4 regions of the Saccharopolyspora karakumensis genome follow, and region 3 is predicted to be linked to each of the others. Evidence: riboswitches for the same ligand, from Rfam matches in the RefSeq annotation. Region 3 holds a riboswitch; each other region holds the start of a gene.
What was found. Region 3 has a riboswitch for cobalamin ahead of E1202_RS12725 (ABC transporter substrate-binding protein). Riboswitches for the same ligand answer to the same signal wherever they lie in the genome.

Region 1: another riboswitch for cobalamin. It lies ahead of E1202_RS18320 (putative cobaltochelatase); the one in region 3 lies ahead of E1202_RS12725 (ABC transporter substrate-binding protein).
Region 2: another riboswitch for cobalamin. It lies ahead of E1202_RS18050 (ribonucleoside-diphosphate reductase subunit alpha); the one in region 3 lies ahead of E1202_RS12725 (ABC transporter substrate-binding protein).
Region 4: another riboswitch for cobalamin. It lies ahead of metE (5-methyltetrahydropteroyltriglutamate--homocysteine S-methyltransferase); the one in region 3 lies ahead of E1202_RS12725 (ABC transporter substrate-binding protein).

Annotation. Positions count from the first base shown of each region.
Region 1 is NZ_SMLA01000028.1:9,597-14,311, forward strand. It holds gene E1202_RS18315 (MFS transporter) at 1-228, shown strand, start outside; gene E1202_RS18320 (putative cobaltochelatase) at 602-2,629, opposite strand; cobalamin riboswitch at 2,665-2,837, opposite strand; gene E1202_RS18325 (GNAT family N-acetyltransferase) at 2,888-3,376, opposite strand; gene E1202_RS18330 (S1 family peptidase) at 3,456-4,274, opposite strand; gene E1202_RS18335 (LysE family translocator) at 4,573-4,715, shown strand, end outside.
Region 2 is NZ_SMLA01000027.1:32,788-37,502, forward strand. It holds gene E1202_RS18050 (ribonucleoside-diphosphate reductase subunit alpha) at 1-1,974, opposite strand, end outside; cobalamin riboswitch at 2,022-2,243, opposite strand; partial or broken gene rox (rifampin monooxygenase) at 2,304-3,719, opposite strand; gene E1202_RS18060 (VOC family protein) at 3,862-4,248, opposite strand; gene E1202_RS18065 (sigma-70 family RNA polymerase sigma factor) at 4,327-4,715, shown strand, end outside.
Region 3 is NZ_SMLA01000014.1:109,865-114,579, reverse strand. It holds gene E1202_RS12735 (Gfo/Idh/MocA family protein) at 1-94, opposite strand, end outside; gene E1202_RS12730 (FecCD family ABC transporter permease) at 172-1,194, opposite strand; gene E1202_RS12725 (ABC transporter substrate-binding protein) at 1,191-2,180, opposite strand; cobalamin riboswitch at 2,246-2,427, opposite strand; gene E1202_RS12720 (SDR family NAD(P)-dependent oxidoreductase) at 2,580-3,350, opposite strand; gene E1202_RS12715 (iron-siderophore ABC transporter substrate-binding protein) at 3,571-4,569, shown strand; gene E1202_RS32160 (hypothetical protein) at 4,594-4,715, opposite strand, start outside.
Region 4 is NZ_SMLA01000027.1:25,945-30,659, forward strand. It holds gene E1202_RS18025 (helix-turn-helix domain-containing protein) at 1-558, shown strand, start outside; gene E1202_RS18030 (helix-turn-helix domain-containing protein) at 575-1,582, shown strand; gene E1202_RS18035 (VOC family protein) at 1,686-2,453, shown strand; cobalamin riboswitch at 2,558-2,786, shown strand; gene metE (5-methyltetrahydropteroyltriglutamate--homocysteine S-methyltransferase) at 2,917-4,715, shown strand, end outside.

The DNA of each region.
Region 1 (4,715 bases), on a different contig from region 3:
GCCTGGGCCACCTCGGTGGCCCCAGAAGCGAGGGGAACAGCGGTGGCCCTCTTCGCCTGCGCCCTGTTCCTCGGCAGCGCAGCGGCCTCCGCAGCAGCAGGCCCCCTAGCAGACCACGGCAACTACACGATCCTGTTCATCACAGCAGGAGCAGTAGCAACCCCCCTGGTAGCAACAGCAACCTACGCAAGACACCGCTACCACCAAAAACAACCAACCCCAGCCTGAACAGCAAAAACAAGAACGTCAGGCAAGCGACGAAGTCGCTTTCTCATTTCCCCAAGCAAGCAACCGGCACCGCCGCGGGTTCTGAGCGGCTTCGTGGCGAGCACGCCGCGACGCCGTGTATTGGACATACATCAGGAGTGGCGCGCGGAGTCCACGGAGCCGCTCAGGTTCCGCCACCCGCACCGCTAAGCAACAAGACCACCGGAGTAATCCCACAAGAAAAAGAGCCCCGCGCTCAACCGGCCTGGGGGTCGCTGGGAGCGCGGGGCACTTTGGAGGTCCACCCCTGGGGGTCAGGTGGACTGGTGGTCACCGTACCAATCCGACCGATGGGTCGGTACTCACAAGGTTGAATCTCGTAACCAAAACGAGACTAAGCGGCCAACCCGCTGTCACCGCTGACGGCACGCACGACTCCGGCGACGTGCTCGGCGGAGAGCTCTTCGAGCCGGAGGCTGGGTCCGCCCAGGGCTGTGGCCACCCGGTTCGCCAGTCCGAGCTTGACGGGACCGTTCTCGCAGTCGACGACCACGGAGGCGGTTCCGGTGTCGGCGAGCACGCGTGCGGCGCGCAGGGCGTCGTCGACGGCCTGCTTGCTCCCGGTGGCTCCCTGGACGCCGACGGTGGCCTTGCCGTCGGTGAGCAGGACGACGAGCGGCCGGCGCTGCGGGTCGCGGGTGCTCTCGGTCCGGATGACGTGCTGGGTACGCAGCAGTCCGTCGGCGAGCGGGGTGCGTCCGCCGGTGCGCATCCGCCGGAGCCGGGCGGCGGCGATGTCGACCGACGAGGTGGGCGGCAGGGCGACTTCGGCCTTGTCACCGCGGAAGGTGATCACACCGACCTTGTCCCGCCGCTGGTAGGCGTCGCGCAGCAGGGACAGGACGGCGCCGCTGACGGCGGTCATCCGGTCGCGGGCGGCCATGGAGCCGGAGGCGTCGACGGCGAAGAGCACGAGGTTGCCCTCACGGCCTTCGCGCAGGGATCGGCGGACGTCGTCGGAGCGCAGGACGAGGCCGGGTCCGCTGCGCCCGCGCGCGGCCTGGTGGGGAGCGGCTGCGGCGAGGGTGGCGGTGAGGTGCAGTCCGTGGCCCCCGACGGTGGTGGCGCGGGTGGTGCGTCCGCTGCGGGAGCGGGCGCGGGACCGGCGGCCGGGTGCGCCTTCGCCGAGTCCGGGCACTTCCAGCAACCGGGCGCGGAACGACTGCCCGGCGCCGACGGGGGCGCGTTCGGAGTCGCCGCCACCGGGCTGCTGGTCCTGCTCCTCGCCGCCTCCGCCGCCGGTGGGACCGGTGGGCTCGTCCTGCGGTTCGCCGCCGCCACCGGGACCGCCGTCGGGCCCTCCGTCGGGGTCGTCGTCGGGGTCTTCCGGCGGCTGGTCCTCGGCCTGCTCGGCGGCGTCGGAGAGGGCCTGCTGCAGCTGGTCCTCGGCCATGCCGGGTTCGTCGAACGGGTCGCGGCGGCGCCGGTGCGGCAGGGCCAGGCGGGCGGCGGCTTCGACGTCCTCCTCGGTGACGGCGTCGGCGCCGCGCCAGGCGGCGTGGGCGATGGCGGTGCGCGCCAGCACCAGGTCGGCGCGCATGCCGTCGACGTCGAAGGCCGCGCACAGCGCGGAGATCCGGCGGAGTTCGGAGTCGGGCAGCACGACGTCCTCGACCCGGGCACGGGCGGCGCGGATGTGCTCGGCGAGCTCGGCGTCGGCATCGGCCCAGTGGGCGGCGAACCCGGCGGGGTCGGCTTCGAAGGCGAGCCGGCGGCGGACGACCTCGGTGCGGGTGCCGACCTCGCGGGAGGCGGCGACCTGCACGGTGAGCCCGAAGCGGTCGAGCAGCTGCGGCCGGAGCTCGCCTTCCTCCGGGTTCATGGTGCCGACCAGCAGGAACGACGCGGCGTGCGAGACGGACACGCCGTCGCGCTCGACGTGGGCGCGACCCATGGCGGCGGCGTCGAGCAGCAGGTCCACGAGGTGGTCGTGCAGCAGGTTGACCTCGTCGACGTAGAGCACGCCGCGGTGCGCTCCGGCGAGCAGGCCGGGTTGGAAGGCGCGAACGCCCTCGGTCAGGGCGCGTTCGAGGTCGAGCGAGCCGATGAGCCGGTCCTCGGTGGCGCCGACGGGCAGTTCGACGAGCTGCGCGGGCCGCCGGGTCGCGGTGGGGCCGTGCGGCGCGTCGGGGCACTGCGGGTCGGGCGCGGCGGGATCGCAGCCGAAGCGGCAGTCGTCGACGACGTCCAGCGTCGGCAGCAGCGAGGCGAGGGCGCGCACGACGGTCGACTTGGCCGTGCCCTTCTCGCCGCGCACCAGAACACCGCCGATGCGCGGGTGCACCGCGTTGAGCAGCAGCGCGAGCCGCAGGTCGTCGTGGCCGACCACGGCGGAGAAGGGGAAGCGAGGGGCAGCGGACATGCCGGTGTGGTTCCTTCCTCGGGGTGCGGACGCCCCGCTGTCGGGAACAAGGGGCCGCAGTGTCCTGACTCCCGGATCGTCACGTCCCTCCGGCCTTCCCAGGTCACCCCGGTGGCTCGCGCGGGAGGTCCGCTCCCCGGTCACAGTGGCGCCGACCGTGCCGGACTCGCACCGGCTTCCTGCCAACACCCCTTGCAAACGGATTCACCGACATCGTCCCAGACGTCGATCAAGCGCCCAACCATCCGGCGCCACAACTCACATTCGGCGACCGGCGGCAACACCCGCGCGGCGGGGTTCGCGTCGCATCTCGACGTGCGGGATGCCGTCTTCGAGGTACTCGTCCCCGGCCTCGACGAAGCCGAAGGAGGCGTAGAAGTCCTTGGCGTAGGCCTGGGCGGACAGCACGGCGGGCGAGTTCTGCACCTCGGCGACGGCGGCGCGCATCAGCTTGCGGCCGATGCCCAGACCCCGGGCGCTCTTGGCGGTGCAGACGCGGCCGATGCGGTAGGTGCCGTCGGGGTCTTCCAGCAGCCGCAGGTATCCGAGCACGTAGTCGTCGGCGGAGTCGACCCAGAAGTGGCGGGTGGAGTCCTCCAGGTCACGCCCGTCGAGCTCGGGGTACGGGCATTCCTGCTCGACGACGAAGACGTCGACCCGCAGCCGCAGCATCCGGTAGAAGTCGGAGGCGTCGAGGTCTGCGGTGTAGGCGCGTTGCACGGCGGTCGCGAGCGGCTGAAGGGTCACCCTTACCTGGATATCACAGGACTTCCCGGTTTCCCGCACTCGCCAGCGGCGGGAGTTGTGCAGACCACTCGCCCACCGCTCACATCGGGTAGTTCGACAGCCTGGTGTAGACGCCGGGCGTGCCGGGACGACCGCAGCCGGTGCCGTAGGACACCACGCCGATGAGCCGCCCACCTGCGACGATCGGCCCACCGGAGTCGCCGGCGCAGGCGTCGCGCCCGCCTTCGGGGTACCCGGCGCAGAACATGCTGCGCGGGTCGTAGTTCGGGTAGGCCGAGCGGCAGGCGTCGTCGGCTGCGACGGGCACCTCGACCGAGCGCAGGGTGTCCGAGTTCGGGCCGTTCTCGCTGGTCCGGCCCCATCCGTAGACGCGGGCCGTGGTGCCCGGCTCGTACGGCGCGGTCTCGCCGGGCGCGACCACGGGAAGCGGGCGCTGCGGCAGCGGAGCGCTGAGCTTGAGGACGGCGAGGTCGTCGCCGGTGGTGAAGTCCTCGTAACCCGGGTGCACCCACACGTCGTCGACCTCGGCTTCGCTGCCCTGCGAGCTGCGCAGGTCGGTGCGCCCGGCGATCACGCGGACGTCCTCGGGCGAGCGTTCGGCCCCGGTGAGCGGATCGTGCGCGCAGTGCGCGGCGGTGACGACCTCGCCCGCGCGGATCAGGGTGCCGCCGCAGAACTGGTTGCCGTACCGGTCGGTCAGCGCGACCACCCAGGGCGCGTCGTCGGTGGTGCTGCCCGAGCCGCCGAGGATCCGGGACTGCGGCTGGTCGTCCCCGGTGATCGCCGGGGACGCGTGGGCGGCGGGGCTCGCGCCCGCAAGAGCGGTGACCGCTCCGGCGATGGCGAGCGCGCGCAGCGCACGGGTCTTGTCGGCGATTCCCTGTTCGTCGCGGCCCAAAGTCGGTGCCTCCAGCTGTCGCGGTCATCGGCGGAGCGGACACACCGTAATCACCCGCACACCGAAACATCACGAGTCGCAACTCACAGCATCCCAGGAAAGTTTTTCGTTAAACTCGACTACGGAAGCAAATCCTTTCGCGAATGTCGCCGTTGACAGTCGCGCCTCCATCCCAGGGCATCGCGAAACCGGGGTACCTCCACCACCGGCATCCGCCGATCTCACCTGTCCGGATGACGAGAAGAACCTGATCAAGCGATGCGGCAGTGCGTGCTGCCGAAGTGGAGAGGAATTCGCCGTGCTCCTGGACCCGACGCCGTTGCCCGCCTTCCTGCTGGCGAGCGCGGTCGTGATCATCACACCGGGAGTGGACGTCTTCCTGCTGCTGCGCACGTCGCTGAACCACGGCCGCAAGGCGGGGCTGCTGGCGCTGGCCGGAAT
Region 2 (4,715 bases), on a different contig from region 3:
GCAGATGTTGGCGATGGTCGCGGTCGGCGCGATGGCCATCACGTTGGAGTTGCGCATGCCGCTGCCGCGTACCCGCTCCCGCAGCGACGACCAGTCCAGCGTCGAGCTCCGGTCCAGATCCGCGCTCCCGCGGGCTTCCTGAACGAACTCCTGCGAGTCGAGCGGCAGGATTCCCCGGCTCCACAGCGAGCCCTCGAACGAGGCGTAGCGCCCGCGCTCCTCGGCGAGCCGGCTGGAGGCATCGATGGCGTGGTAGCTGATCTCCTCCATGCTGCGGTCGGCGAACTCCACGGCGTCATCCGACGACATCGGGATCCGCAGCTTCAGCAGCGCGTCGGAGAATCCCATCAGACCTAGCCCCACCGGCCGGTGCCGGCTGTTGGAGCGCTCGGCCTCGGGGATCGTGTAGAAGTTGATGTCGATGACGTTGTCCAGCATCCGCACGGCCGTGCGCACGGTCGCAGCGAGCCGGTCGCGGTCCAGGCCGTCGGCGGTGACGTGCCGGGCGAGGTTCACCGACCCCAGGTTGCACACCGCGACCTCGTCGGCGGCGGTGTTCAGGGTGATCTCGGTGCACAGGTTCGACGAGTGCACCACGCCGGTGTGCTGCTGCGGCGAGCGCAGGTTGCACGGGTCCTTGAAGGTGATCCACGGGTGCCCCGTCTCGAACAGCATGGTCAGCATCCGCCGCCACAGCTCCACCGCCCGCACCCGCCGGAACACGCGGATCTCGCCGCGATCGGCCGCCGCCTCGTAGTCCCGGTAGCGCTCGGCGAACGCCGAGCCGTAGAGCTCGTGCAGTTCGGGCGTCTCATCCGGGGAGAACAGCGTCCAGGGCTCGTCGGCCTCGACGCGGCGCAGGAACTCGTCGGGCACCCAGTTCGCGGTGTTCATGTCGTGGGTGCGCCTGCGGTCGTCGCCGGTGTTCTTGCGCAGGTCCAGGAATTCCTCGACATCGATGTGCCAGGTCTCCAGGTACGCGCACACCGCGCCCTTGCGCTTGCCGCCCTGGTTGACCGCCACCGCCGTGTCGTTGGCGATCTTCAGGAACGGCACCACCCCCTGCGACTCGCCGTTGGTGCCGTGGATGTGGGCGCCGATGCCGCGCACCGGTGTCCAGTCGTTGCCCAGCCCGCCCGAGTACTTGGCCAGCAGCGCGTTGTTGCGGTAGGAGCTGAAGATCGACTGGAGGTCGTCGTCCACAGTGGTCAGGAAGCACGACGACAGCTGCGGGCGGGTCGTGCCGGAGTTGAACAGCGTCGGCGTCGAGCACATGAAGTCGAACGACGACAGCAGCCGGTAGAACTCGATGGCACGCGCGTCGCGGTCGTCCTCGCGCAGCGCGAGGCCCATCGCCACCCGCATGAAGAACGCCTGCGGCAGCTCGAAGCGGACGCCGTCGTGGTGCAGGAAGTACCGGTCGTAGAGGGTCTGCAGCCCCAGGAAGTCGAAGGCGAGATCGCGCTCGGCCTCCAGCGCCGCGCCCAGCCGGGACAGGTCGAAGCGGGCCAGCTCCGGGTCGAGCCGGCCCAGCTCGATGCCCCTCCGCACGTAGTCGGTGAAGTAGGAGGCGTAGCGGTCGCGCATCTGCTCCTGGTCGGTCTGCTGCGGCGCACCGGCCAGGTGGCTCAGCGCTTCGCCGCGCAGCTTGTCCAGCAGCAGCCGGGCGGTGACCAGGGAGTAGTTCGGCTCGGACTCCACCAGCGTGCGCGCCGACATGATCAGCGCCTCGCCGAGTTCGGCGTCGCCGATGCCGGGGTAGACGTTGCGCTCGACCTCGGCGAGCACCGCCGACGGGTCCACGTCGGCGAGTCCCGCGCAGGACTGCTCGACCACAGTGGACACGCGGCCGCCGGTGAGCGGGATGGGTTCGGACAGTGCGGTGTCGGTCACCGGGACTCTCTCCTCGCGAGCTCGGAAGGAATGCCCGGAACCGGCGGCAGCACGCGAGGACGCGACGGAAGCGAAGACCATCGCATGTCCGCGTGGACCCTCCCGCGAGGTCCCGGACGGCGCGCACGGGCGTGCGCGCGCCGATGGCAGGTCTTCGGACTCACGGGCGTCCGGTCTCGTCTGCAAGACCGGTCCTACTGGCCGTCGCTTCCCGGACGCGTGGCATCCAGTGCGTGATGACGGCGGTCGTTCCCGTTCACCGCTGCGGGGCAGTCCCGGATTCGCACCGGGTTCCCTGTTGCCACACCGGACCCGCGCGGGCCCGGTGAACCACCAGCGAGCGACACTCTACATCTTGGGTCTGACTCGTCCACCGACACCAACATGGGCGTGTCGACGGGAGAAATGAGTCACTTCCCGAACCACGTCGACAGGTGGGGGAGGAGGTCCTGCTGATCGTCTCCGACCCACGCCACGTGACCGTCCGGGCGCAGCAGGACGGCGGGCAGGTCGAGCTCGTCGCCGACGCCGACGTGATCGACCCGGTCGTCTCAGCCGTCGACCGAGAGCTCGCCGGTCCGGTCGAGCAGCAGTCCGCGCCCGGCTCGCATCAGCTCGTAGAGGCGACCCGGCCCGAGCTCGACATCGCGCATGCGCCTGCCGACCAGGTCGTGCTCCCCGCCGAAGTCGTAGCGCACGTCGAGCGCGATGATCTTCTCGGTCAGGTGCCGGTTGACCTCGTCGAAGTCCATCAGCTCCGACACCAGCCGCCGCACCGCCCGCGCGCCCGGGTCGGTGGCCATCAGCTGCATCTGCGCGCGCGTGTTGTCCAGGACGGCGGCGGCCACCGGGTGCCGTTCGTCCTGGTAGCTGTCGAGCAGGTCCGCCGGTGCCCACCCGGCGATCTCCGCGGCGAGCTTCCAGCCGAGGTTGAACGCGTCTTGGAGACCGAGGTTGAGCCCCTGGCCGCCGACCGGCGGGTGGATGTGCGCGGCATCGCCCGCGAGCAGCGCGCGACCCGAGCGGTAGCGCTCGGCCTGCCGGGTCGCGTCGCCGATGCGGGCGAGGCGGCGAGGGGAGTGCGCGCCGAAGTCGGTGCCCGCGATCGCCTCCAGCCGACCGGTGAGCTCCTCGAGTGTCGGCGGCGTCGAACGGTCCTGGGCCACACCGGCGGCGGGCACGACGACCCGGCACCACTCGCCGTCGAGAGGGCCGACGCCGAAGCGCTTCTGGGTCTTGCGGACCTCGTCGGTCACCGCGGCCATCGTCTCCGGTGACGCGGTCACCTTCATCTCGCCGAGCAAGGTGTCCACTCTGGACGGTTCGCCGGGGAACCCGATGCCGCACAGCTTGCGGACGGTGCTGCGACCGCCATCGCAACCGACGAGGTAGTGCGCCCGCAACCGCGAGCCGTCCGCGAGCTCGGCGGTCACCCCGTCCTCGTCCTGATCGAGCCCGACCAGCTCGCAGCCCCGCCGGACGTCAACTCCCAGCTCCGCGGCTCGCTCGGCCAGCAGCCGCTCGGTCGTGGTCTGCGGGATGCCCAGCACGTAGCCGTGCGCGGTGTCCAGCCGCACGGGCGCGGGCTTGGAGACGGCGGCGAAGAACCCTCCGAGCGGGTACTTCGTCCCTTCGGCCAGGAACCGCTCCAGCATGCCCCGCTGGTCCAGGACCTCGATGCTGCGCACGTGCAGACCCAACGCCCGCACGAAGTCCGTGGGCTCCGCGGCCTTGTCCACCACGACCACGCCCACCCCGTGCAGCCGCAGCTCCGCCGCCAGCATCAGACCGGTCGGACCGGCACCGGCGACAACGACGTCGATCATCTTTCAACCCCGGTCACACCGTGCCGCGACATCCTCGCAGCTCACGGCTTCAGATCGGAGATTCTGCGGCATGCCCGGGGGCTTGCCGCAAGCCCCCGGGTGCGCTATACGTTGAGTACGGCGGGGAAACAGCGCCAACGCGTCACCGGGCCTGGAACAGCTCCACCACGTTGCCCGACGGATCGCGCAGCAGGACCTGCTGACCGCCCGGACCGCTGATGACGTCATTGCGGAAATCAACACCTTCGGCGCGCAGCCGATCCACCTCGGCGGCGAGGTCGTCGACGATAAGGTGGATCCGGTTCCACCCGCCGGGCCCGGGGACCGCGCCGTCCGGCATCGCCCGGCCCGCCGAGCTGGCCGGACCGCTCAGCAGCAATCGGAGGTCACCCCTGGTGACGTCGGCGAACGCCGGCGCGAAATCGTTCCGGACGGTGAAGCCGAGATGGCGCGCGTAGAAGTCGACGGCCTTGTCGACGTCATCGACCATGTACCTGACGCTGACGAAACCACTGGCGTTGTCGGGCATGGTCTTCTCCTTCGTGGTCACATCCTGCGGATCGGTGGGTTCACAGTGATGAGCCCGGCCGGAGGGACGGTGTGACAGGTGGCGGAAGACGATCGGCTCGTTCAGCGGTTCGAGCAGCAGCGAGGGCAGCTGCGCGCGGTGGCCTACCGGATGCTCGGATCCGTGACCGACGCCGAGGACGCGGTGCAGAACGCCTGGCTGCGCCTCAGCCGAGCCGAGCCCGACGAGATCGCCAACCTCGAAGGCTGGCTGACCACGGTCGTCGCTCGCGAAGCGCTGCACCTGCTGCGGTCGCGTCGCCGTCGGCGCGAGGAGCTCGTCGACACCGCCGCCACCCCGCTGCCGGACCCCGTGGTCTCCGCCGTCGAGGGCGAGGATCCGGAGCAGCGGGCGCTGCTCGCCGACTCGGTCAGCCTCGCGCTGCTCGTGGTGCTGGAGTCGCTCAGCCCGGCCGAGCGGTTGGCCTT
Region 3 (4,715 bases):
CCCGGGAACCCCCGATCTCGTGGAGCGCGGGCAGCATTCGTCGTTCGGCGATTCCGGAGCAGCCGAGCACGCCCCACGCCACCGGCTGGTTCATCGGTGATCCCTCGCAGACTCCTCGATGCGGCGCAACGCGTGCAGCGTAGGGGATTCCGGTGAACCGTCGCGGGACGCTCAGGAGGTTCGGCCGCGCCGCGCCAGCAGGGCGGCGAAGGCCGGAACGCCCACCAGCGCGGTCATGACGCCCACCGGAACCTCCTGCGGGGCGGCGACGGTCGTGGCCAGGACGTCCACCCACACCAGCAGGATCGCGCCCAGCACGGCCGTGACCGGCAGCAGCGCGCGGTGCCGCGGTCCCACCAGCAGCCGCGCGGCCTGCGGCAGGACCAGGCCGACGAACCCGATCGCCCCGGCCGCCGCGACGAGCGTGGCGGTCAGCAGCGCGGTGGCCACCAGCAGCACGACCCGCAGTCGCGTGACGTGCACGCCCAGCGCCGCGGCCGTGTCGTGCCCCAGCGCGAAGGCGTCCAGCGCCCCGGCCCGCGACAGGCACAGCAGAAGGCAGACCGCGCACACCGCGCCCGAGACCGCCACGTCGTTCCAGCGGGCGCCCGAGAGCGAACCGAGCAGCCAGAACAGCACGCCCCGGGTCTGCTCGGCGTCCGCCGAGGTGATCACGACGAACGAGGTCAGGGCCGAGAACAGCTGCGTCCCGGCGACACCGGCGAGCACCAGGTGCGTCGTGGTGCCACCGGCCACCGCGCCCAAGGTCATCACCAGCGCGAACGCGACCAGCGCACCGGCGAAGGCACCCGCGGTCAACCCGATCGCGCCCGCGCCCAGCCCGAGGATCACCACCAGCACCGCGCCGGTCGAGGCGCCCGCCGACACGCCCAGCAGGAAAGGGTCGGCGAGCGGGTTGCGCAGCAGCGACTGCAACACCGCGCCGCACACCCCGAGCCCGGCGCCGCAGATCGCCGCGAGCACCGCGCGCGGCAGCCGCAGCTGCCAGACGATGCCCTGCCCGATCCGCGACACGTCGGTGTCGCCCAGGCCCAGCCGCGCGCCCACCACCCCGGCCACGTCGGTCACCGACAGGGGAGCCGGGCCGAGCGTGACCGCCACGGCGATCGACAGCAGCAGCAGCGGAATCCCGGCCAGCACGATCAGCGAGGAGGGCAGGCGTCCGGTCCTCACCGCCGCTCCAGCTCGGCCAACCTGTCGGCGAGCCGCTCGATGCCGGTGATCGTGCGCATGCTGATGTTCATCTCGGTGCCGGTCATGCTCATCCACCGGCCCTCGCCCACGGCGGGCAGCCGTGACATCGCGGGGTCGGTGCGCAGGAATTCCTGCTTGGCGGCGAGGGAATCGCCTTCGCCGTCGCGGGTGAGGTCGCCGAGCACCAGCAGGTCGGGGTCGCGGGCGAGCACGTCCTCCCACGACACCTGCGGCCACATCGAGCGCACGTCGTCGTAGGCGTTGCGCACCCCGAGGGTGCGGGTCATGATCGCCGGCGCGCCGGTCGAGCCCGCCACGTAAGGGGATTCGGTGCGGGCGAACCAGAACAGCACCGAGGTGTCCCGGTGGGGAACGGCCTTGCGCTGGGCGTCGGCCACCCGCTGCCGCAGCTGCGCCACCAGCGCCTCGCCGCGCTGCGGGACGTCGAAGATCGTGGCGATCTCCTGCACCTCCCGGTAGATGTCGTCGAGCTCGACCGGCTCGGCGAGCGGCGCCTCCTCGGGAAAGCAGTTGGAGGGCGAGAGGTAGGTGGGGACCCCCAGCTCGGCGAAGCGCTCCCGCGAGGCCACGCCCTCGTCGGTGAACACCGCCTGGTAGGCGCCCAGCACCACGTCGGGCTCGGCGGCCAGCACCGATTCGAACGACGGGTTGTTGTCGGAAAGCCGCGGTACCCGGGCGTTCTCGGCGGCCAGCGCCGGATCGACCGGATCGGTCCAGGTCGCGGTGCCCACCATCCGGTCCGCCAGGCCCAGCGCCAGCATGATCTCGGTGGTCGACTGGTTGAGGCTCACGGCGCGGCGCGGTGGTTCGGACACCGAGACGTGCCCGTCGCAGTTGGGCAGCGACACCCGAGGCGGAGCCGACTCCGTCGCGGGTGCGTTGCAGGCGGCGAGTGCGGTGGCGCAGAGCAGCATCAAGCCCGTGCGCGTCCAGCGTAAGAACACGTTGTGCGGAAATCCTCACCCCAGGCCCATGCGCGAGACCTGGTCGGCCGATTCCCGGAGCCGGGTGCGGATCCGGGGAGCCGGCAGGTCTTCGGGCTCGGGCTCCACCGGGCGAGCCGCCTTCCCGGATCGAGTGCGATCCAGTGGCTCGGGCTCGCCCGTCACCCCTACCGCTGCGCGTCAGCTCCGGCTTCCGACCGGATTCCCATCGGCCACACGTGGCGCGACCGGCTCGCGATCGAGTCTAACCGGCCGGGGTGACGTCGATCCGGCGGCCGTTGCGCCGGATCGCCTCGACGTCGCGTGCTGCGGGGTGGCATCGCCGGTGACCAGTGATGACGCTGTGCGGAGGCCCGGTTCGCTCCGGAAAGATCCGGGTCAAGAAGGATCCACTGTGGACTACTGGTGCGTGCCGCCGTCGACGCGGATCTCGGTGCCGGTGATGAAGGCGCCGTCGTCGGAGGCGAGCATCGCGACCACCCCGGCCACGTGCTCCGGCGGTGCGAATCCGCTGCCGAGGGCGGGGGAGAGCTTGGTGAACAGGTCCCAGTCGGTGTCGGCGGGCAGCCCGTCCGCGGTGGTCTCGGTGATGCCGCTGCGAATCGCGCCGGGCACCAGCGAGACGGCGCGCAGGCCCTGCTTGGCGTACTCCAGGGCGATGCTGTGGGTGAACGACTGGATGCCGCCCTTGCTCGCGGCGTAGGCGGCCATGTACGGGTGGGCGAAGTTGGCCGAGGTCGAGCTGAAGTTGATCACCACCCCGCCTCCGGCCTCCAGCAGCGCGGGCAACGCGGCGCGGGTGACCAGGAAGGTGCCCGTGAGGTTGACCGCGAGGATCCGGTTCCACAGCTCCAGCGAGCACTCGTGCGTGTGCGCGCTGCGCAGCATTCCCGCCGCGTTGACCAGCACGTCCAACCCGCCCAGCTGCTCGGCCGCGGCCGGCACCGTCGCGTCGACGGCGTCCTCCTGGGAGATGTCCAGGGGCAGGGTGCCCAGTCGGTCGCAGGTGCCGGCGTCGGCCGCGCGCCGCGAGGTCTCCTTCAGTCCGGCCTCGTCGATGTCGGTGGTCAGCACCCTGGCCCCCTCGTCGAGCAGGCGCAGCACGCTGGCCTGCCCGATCCCCGACGCTCCACCTGTCACGAGCACGCGCTTGCCGTTGAGCCTGTCCATCGCGATCGCGTCCTTCCGCACCCTCGAACGCCCCGACCGGGCCTTCGTGAGGCTCAACGCACGACCGGGCCGGAAGTTGCTCATGAACCGAGGGTGAGCAGTCGATCGTCCGGTGTGGACGAATGTGACGAACGTCGGTCACAGCGGGTAGATCTCGGGCTGGACTCCACACGGAGCGTTAGTTAGGTTAGGCGCACTTAACTCACTGCGAGGTGTGGAAATGCGCTGGATGCGGACCCTGGGGCTGATCATGGCAGTCCTGCTGGGAATCGCCCTGGCCGGCTGCGGCGCGGCCGGTCCCGAGAACGACGCGCCTGCCGCCGGATCGGCGGACGGCCAGTTCCCGGTCACCATCGAGACCGCGTTCGGTGACGTCACCGTTCCGGAGCGTCCCCAGCGGGTCGTCGCGCTGGGCTGGGGCGACGCCGAAACCGCGCTGAGCCTCGGGGTGCAGCCCGTCGGCGCCGCCGACTGGCTGCCGGTGGGCGGCGACGGCGTCCCGCCGTGGATCCCCGCCGACAAGCGCTACGCCACGCCGCCGAAGATGCTCGGCACCATGGAGGTCGACATGGAGGCCGTCGCGGCGCTCCAGCCCGACCTGGTCCTCGACACCCGCGCCAGCGGCGACAAGGAGCGCTACAACCTGCTCAACCGGCTCGGCGTTCCGGTGGTGAGCATCCCGCCGGGCGGCGAGAGCTACCTGACCACCTGGGACCAGCAGCTGGACATGGTCGGCAAGGCGCTGGGCAAGTCCGCCGAAGCCGCGCAGCAGAAGGCCGACCTGGAGGCGAAGTTCCAGCAGGCCGCCGCCGCGCACCCGCAGTTCGCGGGCAAGACCGTGGCCGTCGGCGCGAAGATGGTCGGCTCCTACGGCGCCTACGTCAACGGCGGTTCGCGCCTGGAGTTCATGGAACGGCTGGGATTCCGCCAGTCGCCGGCCGTGCAGGCGATGGCCGGGGACAACTTCTTCGTCAGCGTCTCGCCCGAGCGCATGGACCTGTTCAACGCCGATCTGACCGTGATGTTCCCGATCGGCCTGTCCGCCGCGGAGGTCGACGAGGACCAGATGTTCCAGTCGCTGCAGTCGGTCCGCGAGCACCGCGCCGTCGTGCTGCACGACGACCAGGCCGTGCAGGCGTTCTCGGCGGGCACCGCCGCGGGCATGTCCTACGCGGTGGACGAGGTCGTGCCGTTGATCGCGGAGGCCCAGGCGGGCTGAGCCCGCGCCGACGCGCACCACTGATCAGGAGAACGATTCCGTGCCCTCGTGGGACCCGAGTGAGGCCGAGCAGGTCACCTCCGCAGCACAACTCCGCGAGGTCGTCGCACCGCCGCACCCGGAGATCGCCGAGAAGGTGGTCTCCG
Region 4 (4,715 bases), on a different contig from region 3:
CGCTGCGCCGACCTCGACGCCGCGGTGGAGCTGTTCGGGACGGTGCGCGCGGCCAACCCGCGTTCCGAGGTGGAGATCCGGCTCGAGAACCTCGGCGACGACGACCTGCGCGCCCACCTGGTGTTCCTGGGCAGCGGCGCGGCCAACCCGTGGGTGGAGTGGCTGACCGCCGAGTGGCCGGTCCGGCAGGTCCCCGACGAGGACGTCCCCGACGGTTCGGTGTTCGAGATCGACGGCGAGCGCAGGCTCAAACCGGGCTTCCGCGGCGATCAGCTCGTCGAGGACGTCGGAATGCTCGCGCGGATCCCGAACCCGAACAACATTCGCCGCACGCTCACCTTCTGCAGCGGGGTGTTCACCAGAGGAGGCTTCGGCGCGGTGCGCTGCCTGACCGATCCGCAGGCCAAGGTCCGCAACCTCGCCTACCTCCACGACAACGTCGAGGACCTCGACCGCTTCGGGGTGCTGATGCGGGTTCCGGTGATGCGGCACGTGACCGGCACACCCGACCTGCAGAACCCGGCGAACCGGCTCTACGAGTGGGCACCGAAGTCCTGATCGCGAGGAGGCGGCGATGGTGAGCGCACAGCGGGCCGGACTCGGCGCACGGCTGCGGGAGCTGCGCCAGGCACACGGCCTGACCCAGGGGAAGCTGGCGCGGGTGCTCGGCGTAGCCGTCTCCAGCGTCTCGCAGTGGGAAGGCGGCGTGAAGGTGCCGCCACCGCCCCGGCTCGGCGACTACGCGACCTTCTTCGCGTCCGAGAACCCCTCGAGGAACGGGAAACTGCCCTCGACGGCCTCGCTCACCGAGCAGGAGCGCCTGCTCCGGGCGACGCTCAAGGAGGAGCTCGACGCGCTGCGGTCCCACGCGGAGGAACCCGCCTCGGCGCAGGGGTTCTCGGACTTCTGGAGGTTCCCCGACGGCGGCCCGGTGCGCATCCTCACCGGGCGCGTTCCGGCTCGGAACCTCTCGCCGCTGGCCTCGCCCGAGCGGCGCAACTACATCGGGATGTCCTCCTACGCCGACGGGGACTCGTTGATCGAGCTCTACGGGCACGTCCGGGCGCTGAACCCCGCCTCGGACGTGCGGTTCGACATCGCCCGCCGCATCGACCCCCACGACCTGCAGGCGCACCTGGTGCTGCTGGGCAGCCCGGCGATGAACCCGATGCGGCGCCAGGTGCGCTTCGGCCTGCCGGTGCGCCAGGTCGAGGTCGACGACCTCGGGCACGGGGAGGTCTTCGAGGTCGCCGAGGAGTCCCGGCAGTACCGCCCGACGCTGCACGACGACCGGTTGATCGAGGACGTGGGGATGCTGGCGCGCTTCCCGAACCCCTACAACGTGCGGCGCAGCCTGACCTTGTGCAGCGGTGTGTTCACCCGCGGCGGGTTCGGCGCGGTCCGCTGCCTGACCGACCCCGAGCTGCGCGAGCGCAACCACGAGCGGCTCAAGCACCGGATCGTCGACCCGGACAACTTCGGGGTGCTGATGCGCGTTCCGGTCGTGCGCAACGCGACGGCCACCCCTGACCTCAGCAATCCCGACACGTGGCTGCGGGCGTGGTCCCCGATCAAGTCCTGAGAGCTCGTCCGCGTCACCCGGGGTGACGCTCCCGCGCTCGGTAGGCGATTTGTCGGGGCTGCTGGTTACCGTCGTGGCAGTTCCCGGAAGCGGAGGAGGAGTCATGGCGGAAGTGATTGCGGTGCAGCCCAACGGGACGCCCGCGTGGATCGATCTGGGGATCCCGGACCTCGATCGTGCGATGCAGTTCTACGGCGCCGTCTTCGGATGGGAGTTCGACGTGGGGTCCGAGGAGATGGGCCGCTACACGATGTGCCTGCTCCGGGGCAGGGAAGTCGCCGCGCTCATGCCCCACCACGACCCGGGAGCGACCGAGTTCTGGTGGAACGTCTACTTCGCCACCGATGACGTCGCCGGCACCGTGTCCAAGGCGGAGGCCGCCGACGGTCAGGTGATCACCCCGCCCATGGACGTGATGGACAAGGGTCGGATGGCGATCCTCAAGGACCCGGTCGGCGGGCAGTTCGGGCTCTGGCACGGCAATCGCCACATCGGGGCCCGCCTCGTCAACGAGCCGAACACGTTGCTGCGCAACGATCTCGTCACCCCGGACCCGGGGCCGGCGCGCGAGTTCTACTCGAAGGTCTTCGGCTTGAGCACGGACAGCGAAGGGCACCTCGGCGAAGGTGACTTCACGTTCCTGCGCCGCCCCGACGGCCACGAGATCGGCGGCATCTTCGGCGACCCGTCGGCCACCGCTTCGTCCTGGGGCACGCTGTTCATGGTCGACGACGCCGACGCCACCGCACGACGCGCCGCCGGCGCGGGCGGCGTGGTCCAGCCGCCCTACGACATGGCCTACGGCCGCATCGCCGAGATCAAGGACCCGTTCGGCACGCCCTTCACCATCGGTGCCGCCAAGACCGGCTGAGCACGGCGTGATCGGGATCTCCTCCGGGTGTCGAACGGGAGCTCAGAGCCGAGACGGGGACCCCGCCGGGAGCTGCGCGGGGTTGTTTCGTGCCCGCGGATGGTTAGCCTGAGGGTGCTGGTGGTTCGTCCGGTCGAGCGGTTGAGCGCGATGGGACGAGGCAAGAGGGAACCCGGTGCGAATCCGGGACTGCCCCGCAGCGGTGAGCGGGAACGACCGCCGTCATGAGCACTGGACGTCACGCGTCCGGGAAGCGACGGCCAGTAGGACCGGTCTTGCAGACGAGACCGGGTGCCCGCGAGTCCGAAGACCTGCCACCCGCGCGCGCACCGACGGTGCGCGCTGGTCCGAGGTCTCGCGGGAGGGCCTGGCGGACGATCAGCGGGCGACGTGCGTCCGCTGGTCGGCGCGTGCCCGTCGCGAAGTCCTCGACCGATCACGTCGAGCTCGCGAGGAGAGAGCGTTGACCAGCAAGATCGGATCCACCGTACTCGGACATCCCCGGATCGGACCGCACCGGGAGCTCAAGCGCGCCCTGGAGTCCTACTGGGCGGGCCGCAGCGGCGAAGCGGACCTGCGGGAGGTCGCGCGCCGGCTGCGGGAGGACACCTGGCGAGGTCTGGCCGAAGCCGGCCTCGACTCGGTGCCGGGCAACACGTTCTCCTACTACGACCACGTCCTGGACACCGCCGTCACCTTCGGCGCCGTTCCGCGCCGCTACGCCGAGCTGGGGCTCGGCGCGCTGGACACCTACTTCGCCATGGCCCGCGGTACCGAGGCCGTGCCGCCGCTGGAGATGACGAAGTGGTTCGACACCAACTACCACTACCTGGTCCCCGAAATCGGCCCGGACACGCGCTTCTCGCTCACCGACCGCACCGCCGTCGAGCAGTTCCTCCAGGCGCGCGAGCTCGGGGTGGAGACCCGGCCGGTGCTGGTGGGGCCGCTGACCTTCCTGCTGCTGTCCAAACCTTCCGAAGAGGGCTTCGACCCGCTGGACAAGCTCGCCGAACTCACCGACGCCTACGAGCAGCTGCTCGGTGAACTCCACCGGGCCGGTGCCCGGTGGGTGCAGCTCGACGAGCCCGCGCTGGCCGCCGACCGCACGCCGCAGGAGCTCGAGGCGCTGCGCAACACCTACCGGCGCCTCGGCGACCTCGCCGAACGCCCCGCGATCCTCACCGCCTGCTACTTCGGTGATCCCGGTGACGCGCTCGGCGTTCTCGCCGCCGCGCCGATCGAGGGCGTCGCCCTGGACCTGGTCACCGATCCGTCCACTGCGGACCGAGTCGCCGCCACGCCCGGATTGCGGGACAAGTCGCTGGTCGCGGGGGTGATCGACGGCCGCAACATCTGGCGCGCCGACCTCGACCGGTGCATGACGGCGGCGGCGACGCTGCTCGGCTCGGCCGGTGAGGTGAGCATCGGCACGTCCTGCTCGCTGCTGCACGTGCCCTACGACGTCGAGGCCGAGACCAATCTGGATCCGCAGGTCAAGCCGTGGCTGTCGTTCGCCGCGCAGAAGGTCCGCGAGGTCGTCACCCTCGGACGGGCGTTGCGCGAGGGCCGCGAGGTCGTCGAGACCGAGCTGATCGAGGCGCGAGCGGCGGTGGCCGACCGGGTGCGGGCGGAGCGGGTGCGCGACAACCGCGTTCGCGCGCGACTCGACTCGCTGCGCCCCCAGGACTCCCGTCGCACCCATTACGCGAAGCGGCGGGAAGCGCAGCAGAAGTCGCTCCGCCTGCCGCCGCTGCCGACCACCACGATCGGATCGTTCCCGCAGACCACCGACGTCCGCAAGGCGCGGGCCGCGCTGCGCGCCGGGCGCATCGACGCGGCCACCTACCGGCAGCGGATGCGCGACGAGGTCGAGCGGGTCATCGCGCTGCAGGAGGACATCGGCCTGGACGTGCTGGTGCACGGCGAACCCGAGCGCAACGACATGGTGCAGTACTTCGCCGAGCAGCTCGACGGTTTCGCCGCCACCGACAACGGGTGGGTGCAGTCCTACGGCTCCCGGTGCGTGCGGCCGCCGATCCTGTTCGGCGACGTGCGGCGACCGGACCCGATGACCTTCGAGTGGGCGGCGCACGCGCAGCGGCTCACCGACAAGCCGGTCAAGGGAATGCTGACCGGGCCCGTCACGATGCTGGCGTGGTCGTTCGTCCGCGACGACCAGCCGCAGGCCGACACCGCCCGGCAGGTCGCGCTCGCCATCCGCGACGAGGTCCGCGACCTGGAGGCCGCCGGTATCCGCGTGGT